One region of the Paenibacillus sp. FSL R5-0923 genome, then DNA from elsewhere that is predicted to be linked to it. Evidence: predicted binding sites of a transcription regulator. Region 1 holds the regulator's gene; each other region holds the start of a gene.
What was found. Region 1 encodes NrdR, which represses ribonucleotide reductase genes. Its sites were predicted from a motif close to AACACNATATATNGTGTT; they were not measured.

Region 1 (3,282 bases):
CATGCGGCGCCAGAATGCAGGTTTGGCCTAGTTTGCTTTCGACTTTTGGAGGGTAATAAACAGGAACTGGATATCGCATCCATTTCTATGTTTGGGGGGAATGACTTATCAGTGTTTCTATTTATTACACATGCACGAGGGAATACGTCCTAACAGAAAGCGAACAACAAGCAATCACAGCCATTGTCCAACGTTATGATCAGGATTTTGAAGGGAAAGACCGGGCGGAGTCTTTCACAGTGTACAAATTCGATTCGTCCAGATCAACGGAGATCTTCGCTGGCGCTACCAAGCTGTCCATGACGGATCAGATTGAAGATTTGCTGAACGATTTATTTCATTGGTTGAAATGTTTGACCGAGATACGTAGAAAAGTAGACGGTGGTGAATGGCATGTTCACCTGGATGATATCGATGCCGTGTGGGATGATGAATTAGGCTGGAAAATGCCTGAAAACTGATTTCCATAATGAATGCCATGCACTTGCTTGCCAGCATTCAAATCATAATCATTACCTTTTAGACTACTTACACTTGAAGTCGCTAAAAACGAGCTAATGTTCAATTTTAACGTCAGTTCTACTGAATCTCGGTAAACCCTAACACACTCAATGATCGTACTAAGCATCATTTTCTTTTTAGCAGTAGAAGCTTTCTTAAATACCTCGCGCCAAACAGGAATATAGGTCTAGAGAGCCTGCATTTCAACTTGTTCTACCTTTTTAGCATTGAGCTTCTGAATTACCTCAAAAAGAAATAGACCGCCCTAGTCCAAAGGATGCGGTCTATTTCTACCCGTAATACGTGAAAGCCGCCGCCCTTAAAAGCGGCTATTGCACTGGGAGCCGTGTTTCCGCACGGCTCTCTTTGCATTGTACGATTTATCTACCCAAACTATACCACGATCAAAACCAAATAAAAAGTCACTCCGCTTCCTGAACAACAAAAGAAACGGCATTTCTGCCGTTTCTTTAGGATGGACTCTCAGGGGCTCGAACCCTGGACAAATAGATTAAGAGTCTACTGCTCTACCAACTGAGCTAAGAGTCCATATGAAGTTTGGTGGAGCCAAGGGGGATCGAACCCCTGACCTCATCGCTGCCAGCGATGCGCTCTCCCAGCTGAGCTATGGCCCCAAACGTAATTTTCAGATGTATGTAATCACACATTCTAAAATTCAGTTCGGTGTATTTAAGTCATTCTGACAAATCCAAGCGCCGTAGGCGACTCCTATATAATATAAAAAATCGCCTTCGCTGTCAACACTTTTTTTAGTCATTAGACTAGCCACAACCCTACAATCTGTCCAGATCCCCAGTACTCTTAGATAACAGACCCTTCAGTTCCTTCATAAACATGTTAATATCCTTGAACTGCCGGTATACGGATGCAAAGCGAACGTAAGCGACCTCATCTACTGGATAGAGCTGCTCCATAACCAATTCACCGATCTGTTGGCTCTCTACTTCAGCTACAGCGATCCCACGTAGGGATTTCTCCACCTCAGAGACGATCTTCTCAAGACGTTCTACAGAGACGGGGCGTTTCTCGCAAGCACGGATAAGACCACGCAGTATTTTATCACGGCTGAACTCCTCGCGGCTGCCGTCTTTTTTGATCACGATTAACGGTGTTTCCTCGATCATTTCAAAGGTTGTAAACCGTTTGCTGCAACGCTCACATTCACGCCTGCGGCGGATGGACTTATTCTCATTCGCTGGTCGCGAGTCGAGCACTTTAGTATTTGTGTGATCGCAGTAAGGGCATTTCATAAGCTTCATCACTTCCTATTACATAATGTTTTTAGTCCCGGTATGTTAAACATCCGGCTTTTAAAGGGCTATTTCATTTTTTCCAGAAATCACCGTTTTTTTATTGTAATGATTATGGCAAGTCCGGCACATAATACAGTTACCAACAGAGGAGGTGAACAGCAATGAGCCAAAACAACAGCTCCAATAACCTTGTAGCTCCAAATTCCCGTGGTGCTTTGGAACAACTTAAATATGAAGTTGCCCAAGAACTCGGAATCACGCTTTCCCCAGATGGTTACCAAGGCAATAAAACTTCTTATGAAAATGGTTCGATCGGTGGTTACATCACTAAACGTCTTGTAACCCTGGCAGAACAACAATTGGCAGGTCAATACAAATAACCTGTCCACATAAGCTTACTGAAGAAGTATTAAACGATCGCAAGATCGTTTAATGCTTCTTTTTATACATAACACGGTTTTAGAATTCGTTGTAAATATCCGTGTACTGATCATAGTAATAGTTGACGCGCTGTACATAATGGCGGGTTTCACCAAACGGAATATCCTTAATGGTAGCATCCGTTCCATCCCAGATCCCCTCATCCAGCCATTTTTGAACTTTACCCGGTCCAGCATTATATGCAGCGATAACCGCTGTACGTTTACCTTCGAATTGACGGGATAATGTTGAAAGATACCAGGTACCTAGTTCAATATTTGCTGATGGTTCATGCTTTAGCTCCTCCATAGAAACATCAGGAAGCTTGGCCTTTTCAAGGGCCCATTTGGCGGTATCCGGCATAAGCTGCATTAAACCTATAGCACCTTTTCTGGATTCTCGTCCAGTTTTGAAGTTCGTTTCCACTCGGATAATCGAAGCCACTAGAAATGGGTCAATATCGTACGTAACGCTGTGCTTACGGATCTCATCTTTATAATGGATCGGATAAAACCAGGACATCCAGTTCGTACTCAGAAACAATATCGCAGTAAAACCAATGAATAACAGAAGAAGGACTCTTTTTTTACGTAACCATTTCATGATAAGCCCAGCCTGTCCCAAAGAACAGCAACCTGTTGCTCAGTGTGCGCAAGTTCGCCACTGTTGTCAATGATATAGTCCGCTTTGTTACGCTTCGCTTCAATATCCATCTGTGCATTTAAGCGTGCTTCTGCTTGTTCTATAGAAAGTCCGTTACGTTCCATTAATCGAGCGATTTGCACTTCACGAGGCACGTAGACCACCAGTATTTCATGGAACATGTTCTCGAGTCCTGATTCGAAAAGAAGAGGGATATCCACAATGGTTAACTTCTTTGGATCTTCTTCCTCCATGCTGTTCATACGTTCTTTAATCTCCCGCCGGATTGCGGGATGCGTCAGATTGTTCAGGGCTTGCAGGGCCGCCGGGTCTTGAAATACAATGTCCCCCAGCTTGCCCCTATTCAGTGTGCCATCCGAAGAGAGGATCTCGCTTCCGAATTGTTTCACAGCCGCAGCCAGCACCTCATGACCGGGGAGCATAA
Region 2 (3,282 bases), on a different contig from region 1:
GGGAGAAAAGCTCTTGTCGCTTGGATTATACAGCTCCCAGAACGTATCAGCCCCGTCTTTAATCATCTGCCCCCAATACTTCTTGATCTCCGAAATGGCTGTATCCCTTTCGCCCATCTGAATCAGTGCCTCAATAAAATGGTGAACCATATAGGGTGTGGTCATCGGAATGGGAGCGGAATCCTGCTGAAGCCGCAGCAATAGTCTCTTCCCGCGCTCTTCTTCAACGATTCCGGCAAGCACCATCCAGATCTGAGAAGCCCATGAAACCTGCCTAATATCACCACTAACAAAATAGCCTAATTCAGAGTCCCATAAGTGATCCAAAGTGGCCTTCGTAAGTTCTTCAATCGTCTGCCGTAAACGATCCTGTCGTTCATTTCCTAGAAGAACGGCCAGATGCAGCGCGCATTTCAAGTTATAGATTAAGATAGCCTGCGCCGGGGCCTGTTTGTTCAGATCCGGATGCCAGTCAATAAAAGCCCACCAGGTCTCATCGTCGGTGACAATGCCACGCTCGTCCAATCGTTCTAAAGCCAGCTCTATCTGCCGATAAGCAGATGGCCACAGCTCCTCCAGCGTGTTCCGGTCATCTGTAGCCAAGTAATAATCATGAAGTGTAGATACAAAAAAGAGTGAATAATCATAGAGATACGTATCGTCAGGTATGACCTGGGGTTTCATGAACAAGTTAGCCGTGATCCGCCCCCGCTCATCCGGATAAGCTGCAAACAAGTACAGGCATCGCTTAACCAGATCATTGCCCGAAAACGTTTCGTAATTGGCCAGCGCCTGAAGCCGCAGGTCACCAAGCCACAGTCTTCGGTCCCGCTTAGGTCCATCTTCGAAGACCTCCTGCATACATTCTTCCAGCGTCTTCACGCTGACTTCATCAATGGCTTGCAGTTCAGGATCTGTGTGGCCCAACGGAGCCTGAAGGGAGCGGTCAGCCGAAGTTTCCGCTGTACAACTAATTTCAGCAAAGGATACTTTATACTTCGGTGACGTATCAAGTACCTTAAGCTTTACATACCGAAAGCTGTATCGACGATCCAGATTTAGTGATGAAGGCAGTATATCCAGATGAACTCGCTCTTCCTGTAACCACGAGCTGCTTAGCCATCCGTCATACTCAGAAAAGGATTCAGCCATCTCCACCGGCATTTCCCCGAGGGTGATCTGCAGATGTAACGGAGCATCCGGGGGACTACCTATTGGAATAATCCGAATCGCCAGCCTTCCCACTAGATGCTCTCCGAAATCTAGAATAACCTCCTCCCCTTTACCAAAAGCAATGGCAGAAAGAGACTCTGCACCTTGAATCGTTTCTGCCTGCCAGCCATGCACCGCTAGTTCATTCTTTACAACCCGGATTATCTGCTTCGGTTTACAATCCCGGTAAATAAGCTGAGGTTGAAGCTGCTCTGCGGTTAAAGCGAACACCTCATTTTTATGGATAGTTACCGCTTGCTGGCGCTGCATCGCTTGAGTCATAACCTATCTCCTCCTTCATTGGTTCCCCCTCTAGTAAACCTCAACTCCGCTTGCCTGAACATACAGTGAATACAGCTAATCTTACTCTTATTACAGTTCTGCTCAACGGAGTGACGCTAATTTGTCATGATAAAAAAGATGCAGTAAGATCCAGCACAAAAAACAACACAGCTGCCTTAGCAAACCGCTCCAACCTGCGTATTTTCGTGATATTAACACTTTAATAGAGCGTTTACTAGACCAGTTTCCAACTAGTCAGGAAGCACTTTTCATGTTGACTTTTCAACATATAGTGATTAAAATAAACAACGCACACTAAATATAGTATTCATATGATTTTCCAGTATTTATAGCTTATCTATTCAATCTTTACAGTAATATATACAGGGGGAGAGACTCCATGCTAGTCGCATACGATTCAAAAACCGGAAACGTCAAACGCTTCATTGGTAAGCTTAAGCTGCCAGCTGTGCAGATTGAAGAGCATATGACCATTGACGAGCCCTATGTGCTTATTACATATACCACCGGCTTTGGACAGATTCCAGAGAAGGTGTCTACTTTCTTGAAGAACAATTATTCCAATTTGAAAGGCATCGCCGCCAGCGGCAACAAGAACTGGGGCGAGCTGTTCGCGCATAGCGCAGACTTGATTGCAGATCGGTACAATGTACCAGTTATCGGTAAATTTGAGCTATCGGGCACATTTGGTGATGTGGAACGAATTAAACAGGAGGTGAGCCGAGTTGCGGCATATTGAACTAAACAACATGTTGATGAAGAGAGACGAAAGTGGTTTCTTTCAATTGGATAAAGACCTTGAGGCAGTAGCCGAATTTATGCGGGATGTAGAACGGCGGAGCCTGGTTTTTGCGAATACAAAAGCCAAGGTTGATTATATGATTGAACAGGATTTCTACGAAAATTTTTACGAACAGTACAGCTTGGCTGAGATTGAAGATGTCTACCAAATTACCCATTCTTACAACTTCAGCTTTCCATCCTATATGGCAGCTTCGAAGTTCTATACGGATTACGCTGTAAAAAGCAATGACCGCAAGCAATATCTGGAGCATTATCCGGACCGTGTGGCGGCAGTCTCCCTTCATCTTGGACGCGGCAACGCCGCTACTGCCGGCATGCTTGCCCGTTCGATGATGGAGCAGCGTCTGCAGCCAGCGACTCCGACCTTCTTGAATGCCGGCAAGAGCCGGCGCGGTGAGCTTGTCTCCTGCTTCCTTATCGAAATGGACGACTCGCTTAATTCGATCAACTATGTGCTCAATACCTGCATGCAGCTATCGAAGATCGGCGGTGGCGTGGCTGTCAACCTGTCCAAGCTCCGTTCTCGCGGAGAGACAATCAAGGGTGTGGAGGATGCGGCTAAGGGCATTATACCTGTGCTCAAGCTGATGGAAGACGGCTTCTCCTATGCTGACCAGATGGGTCAACGAAAAGGTTCTGGAGCCGCCTACTACAACATTTTTGGATGGGATGTTCTTGAATTTCTCGACAGTAAGAAGATCAACGCCGACGAAAAAACAAGACTCAAAACCCTGTCCATCGGCCTGATCATTCCGAATCGCTTCTATAAGCTGGCGAAGGACAATGAACCGCTCCATGTATTTGCCCCTTACAGTGTGTACAAGGCTTATGGCACGCATCTTGATGACATGGATTTGGATGAAATGTACGATAAGCTGCTAGCCGATCCACGTGTCAAAAAGAGAAAGGCCATGAGCGCACGGGATATGCTGACCAAAATCGCCATGATCCAGCTGGAATCTG
Region 3 (3,282 bases), on a different contig from region 1:
CAGCTTCTTGATCAGATTAACCAAAGTGATGAAGACGGCATCCCTACTGCTGCACACCTCACGCTGAAGCGTTACCAAGGAAAGCATGCTGCTAAGATTGCCGCCTGATTCCTGATACTGATCTTTAACAAAAGAAGTGACAGCGTCATATAATACTCTCTCTTCCTGTGAAAGAACTAGCGGAATATTACGGACTTTTCGTTTCGTGAAATTAACTGGACCTTCGCCACGCCGATTGCGGATCATCACCTTCGATAGCTCGTCTCTTAGCTGACCTTCATTCTTAGGTTGGCGTTTATCAACGACGAAATTCGAAGCAAAATCACCCTGATTTCCTAGTTGCCCCGGTTTCAGTAAAGTGATCAAATTAAATAGCTCGCCAAGATCATTCTGAACGGGAGTAGCGGTTAGAAGCAGGCAATATTTTTTGCGTAATTGCTGTACAAATAGATAATTGGTCGATTTCTTGTTCTTCAGCTTATGGGCTTCATCAATAATCAACATGTCATATTCATTTTCCAGCAGCATCTCTTTATGAGGATCGCGCTTCGCGGTATCCATAGATGCGACGACAATCGCATTCCCCCAGGAATATGCTTTTTTCTGTGCAACAGCAGAGATGCCAAACTTGGCATTCAGCTCGCGGACCCACTGCAATACGAGGGAAGCGGGTACCAGAATAAGCACTTTAGAGACTAGACCGCGGACAAGATATTCCTTGAGTACAAGTCCTGCTTCAATCGTCTTTCCTAGTCCAACCTCATCTGCAAGAATCGCGCGGCCCGACATCTCAAACAAAACCTTATGCGCGGTATCGAGCTGATGAGGAAGCGGGGATAATCCGGATAAATGCTTCATGCATTGCAGCTCATCGAAGCTGGTTACTAGACCCGTTTGTTCACCTTGCACAGCAAGCTTGGACAGACGGTAGTCTCCCCACGGACCACCTTTATCTAGTTTGAGTTCTAGATCCTGCAGCCAATTCCGGTCAAAAGAAAGAGGAACAGGCAGTATAGGCGCTGACTTTCCACCTTTGTGAGGTAGAGAATTACGGAATAATTGCGTCATGGTACAGCCTCCTCAGGTGCTATTTCATATCATCATTCGTAGGAGTAGTATGCTCTTAAACAAGAGAATTCATAACCTTCTATTTTTCTTAATAGCCTTTAAAAAAGAGAGTAAAAGCGAGAAAACGCGGCAAGGTTTGCGATATTTCGGCTGCTTAACTCTATTTTCGAAAAAGACCTTCGATACAATATGTGGTATAGTTTAAAAGCTGACGCACACAATATATTGTGACAAAAGCATGAAAATGTGATTTTTTTAAAGTGCGTAGCTGCTATTTGTTATTGACAAGATGAACTTCCTACATACACCTGTAAGACGGAAGATAAGTGTAAGGAAGTTTTTGTTGTGGGTCACAAAATGTACGCCCACACCTGAACTGGAACTAATATTTACTACATTGCGGGAGGTTTTTCTATTGGGTAAAGTGGAACGTAAGCAACGCCTTGAAGGGCTAAGTGAAAAAATATTTTTGGATCGTTATGCTTGGAAGGATGCCGACAGCAATAATGCTAAAGTGGGCGATGTTGTACTCGTTCTAACAAAAGATGATCCGAAGTTTCCTACGAAGGAAGTCGGAGAGATCGTAGAACGTAACGGCAGAATCGTAACCGTGAAGACGCGCAGCGGCGAACTTGTGAAATCAGATGTTGAAAAGCTGACGCTTAATATAGAAAAAACACCAGAGGAAATGTGGGATCGTCTGTCTACAGCTATGGCTTCTGTGGAGAAGACGCCTGAGCTTCAAGAAGAATGGGCGGGTAAATTCCGTTCGATTCTGGATGATTGGAAGCTCGTACCGGGTGGTCGAATTGCTGCTGGTGCAGGCGCTAGTGAAGAACTAACCCTGTTCAACTGTTATGTAATTCCTTCTCCAAAAGATAGCCGTGGCGGCATTATGCAGACGTTGGCTGAAATGACAGAAATTATGGCTCGTGGTGGCGGTGTAGGGATTAACCTATCCTCTCTACGTCCACGCCGGGCAATTGTGAGAGGTGTTAATGGTTCTTCCAGTGGTTCTGTATCTTGGGGCGGTCTGTTTAGCTATACCACTGGATTAATTGAACAAGGCGGTAGCCGTCGTGGTGCACTTATGCTCATGATTAATGACTGGCATCCAGATGTGGAGGACTTCATTACCGTAAAGCAAACGATGGGTCAAGTTACGAATGCGAACCTTTCGGTATGTGTGAGCAATAGCTTTATGAAGGCTGTAAAAGAAAATCTGGATTGGGATCTCGTATTTCCGGATACTACAGATCCAGAGTACAACGATTTGTGGGATGGCGATCTAGACAAGTGGAAGGCTGCGGGCAAAAACGTTATTCATTATCGCACCGTTAAAGCGCGTGATGTGTGGCGCACCATTATTGAATCCGCTTGGAAATCCGCTGAGCCAGGCGTTGTGTTCATGGAATACTACAATCAGATGTCCAACAGCTGGTATTTTAATCCGATCATTTGTACGAACCCATGTGGGGAGCAAGGACTGCCAGGCTGGGGAGTCTGCAATTTGTCTGCTGTGAACCTGTCCAAATTCTACGATGAGAAGAATCATGATGTAGACTGGGAAGATCTCGCGACTACGACGCGTTATTCCGTACGTTTCTTGGACAATGTCATTGATAAGACGCCTTATCATTTCCCGGAAAATGAAGCGAATCAGAAAAACGAACGCCGTGTAGGTCTCGGAACGATGGGTCTTGCTGAGCTGATGATCAAATTGAACATCCGTTACGGTAGCCCGGAATCTTTGGCGTTTCTGGACAAGCTTTACGGCTTTATGGCTCGTGAAGCGTACCTTGCTTCTGCAGAGATTGCTGGTGAGAAGGGATCCTTCCTAGCTTTTGACACAGAGAAATACTTAATGAGCGGCTTTATGAAAAATATGCTCGAAACGTATCCAGAGGTTGGTGAAGCGATTCGTAAACATGGCATGCGTAACGTTACAGTGATAACACAAGCACCTACAGGTAGCACAGGTACAATGGTAGGCACCTCGACAGGCATTGAGCCTTATTTCGCCTTTAAATATTTCCGTCAAAGTCGCCTTGGCTACGATGAACAGTTCGTTCCAATCGCCCAAGAATGGCTTGAAGCTCATCCAGGTGAAGAGCTGCCAGATTATTTCGTGACTTCGATGGATTTGTCAGCTAAGGATCATATTCGTGCGCAAGCAGCGATTCAACGCTGGGTAGATAGCTCGATTTCCAAGAC

Region 2: the regulator NrdR is predicted to act here: its motif matches at 1,806-1,823, upstream of nrdI (class Ib ribonucleoside-diphosphate reductase assembly flavoprotein NrdI).
Region 3: the regulator NrdR is predicted to act here: its motif matches at 1,283-1,300, upstream of MKX35_RS23730 (adenosylcobalamin-dependent ribonucleoside-diphosphate reductase).

Annotation. Positions count from the first base shown of each region.
Region 1 is NZ_JBBPAT010000003.1:15,573-18,854, forward strand. It holds gene MKX35_RS30970 (hypothetical protein) at 1-56, shown strand, start outside; gene MKX35_RS30975 (hypothetical protein) at 240-461, shown strand; tRNA gene MKX35_RS30980 (tRNA-Lys) at 978-1,050, opposite strand; tRNA gene MKX35_RS30985 (tRNA-Ala) at 1,061-1,136, opposite strand; gene nrdR (transcriptional regulator NrdR) at 1,296-1,772, opposite strand; gene MKX35_RS30995 (alpha/beta-type small acid-soluble spore protein) at 1,937-2,155, shown strand; gene MKX35_RS31000 (lytic transglycosylase domain-containing protein) at 2,235-2,798, opposite strand; gene coaE (dephospho-CoA kinase) at 2,795-3,282, opposite strand, start outside.
Region 2 is NZ_JBBPAT010000002.1:866,183-869,464, reverse strand. It holds gene MKX35_RS29110 (alpha-L-rhamnosidase-related protein) at 1-1,494, opposite strand, end outside; gene nrdI (class Ib ribonucleoside-diphosphate reductase assembly flavoprotein NrdI) at 1,895-2,254, shown strand; gene nrdE (class 1b ribonucleoside-diphosphate reductase subunit alpha) at 2,241-3,282, shown strand, end outside.
Region 3 is NZ_JBBPAT010000001.1:5,282,851-5,286,132, reverse strand. It holds gene MKX35_RS23735 (DEAD/DEAH box helicase) at 1-1,068, opposite strand, end outside; gene MKX35_RS23730 (adenosylcobalamin-dependent ribonucleoside-diphosphate reductase) at 1,484-3,282, shown strand, end outside.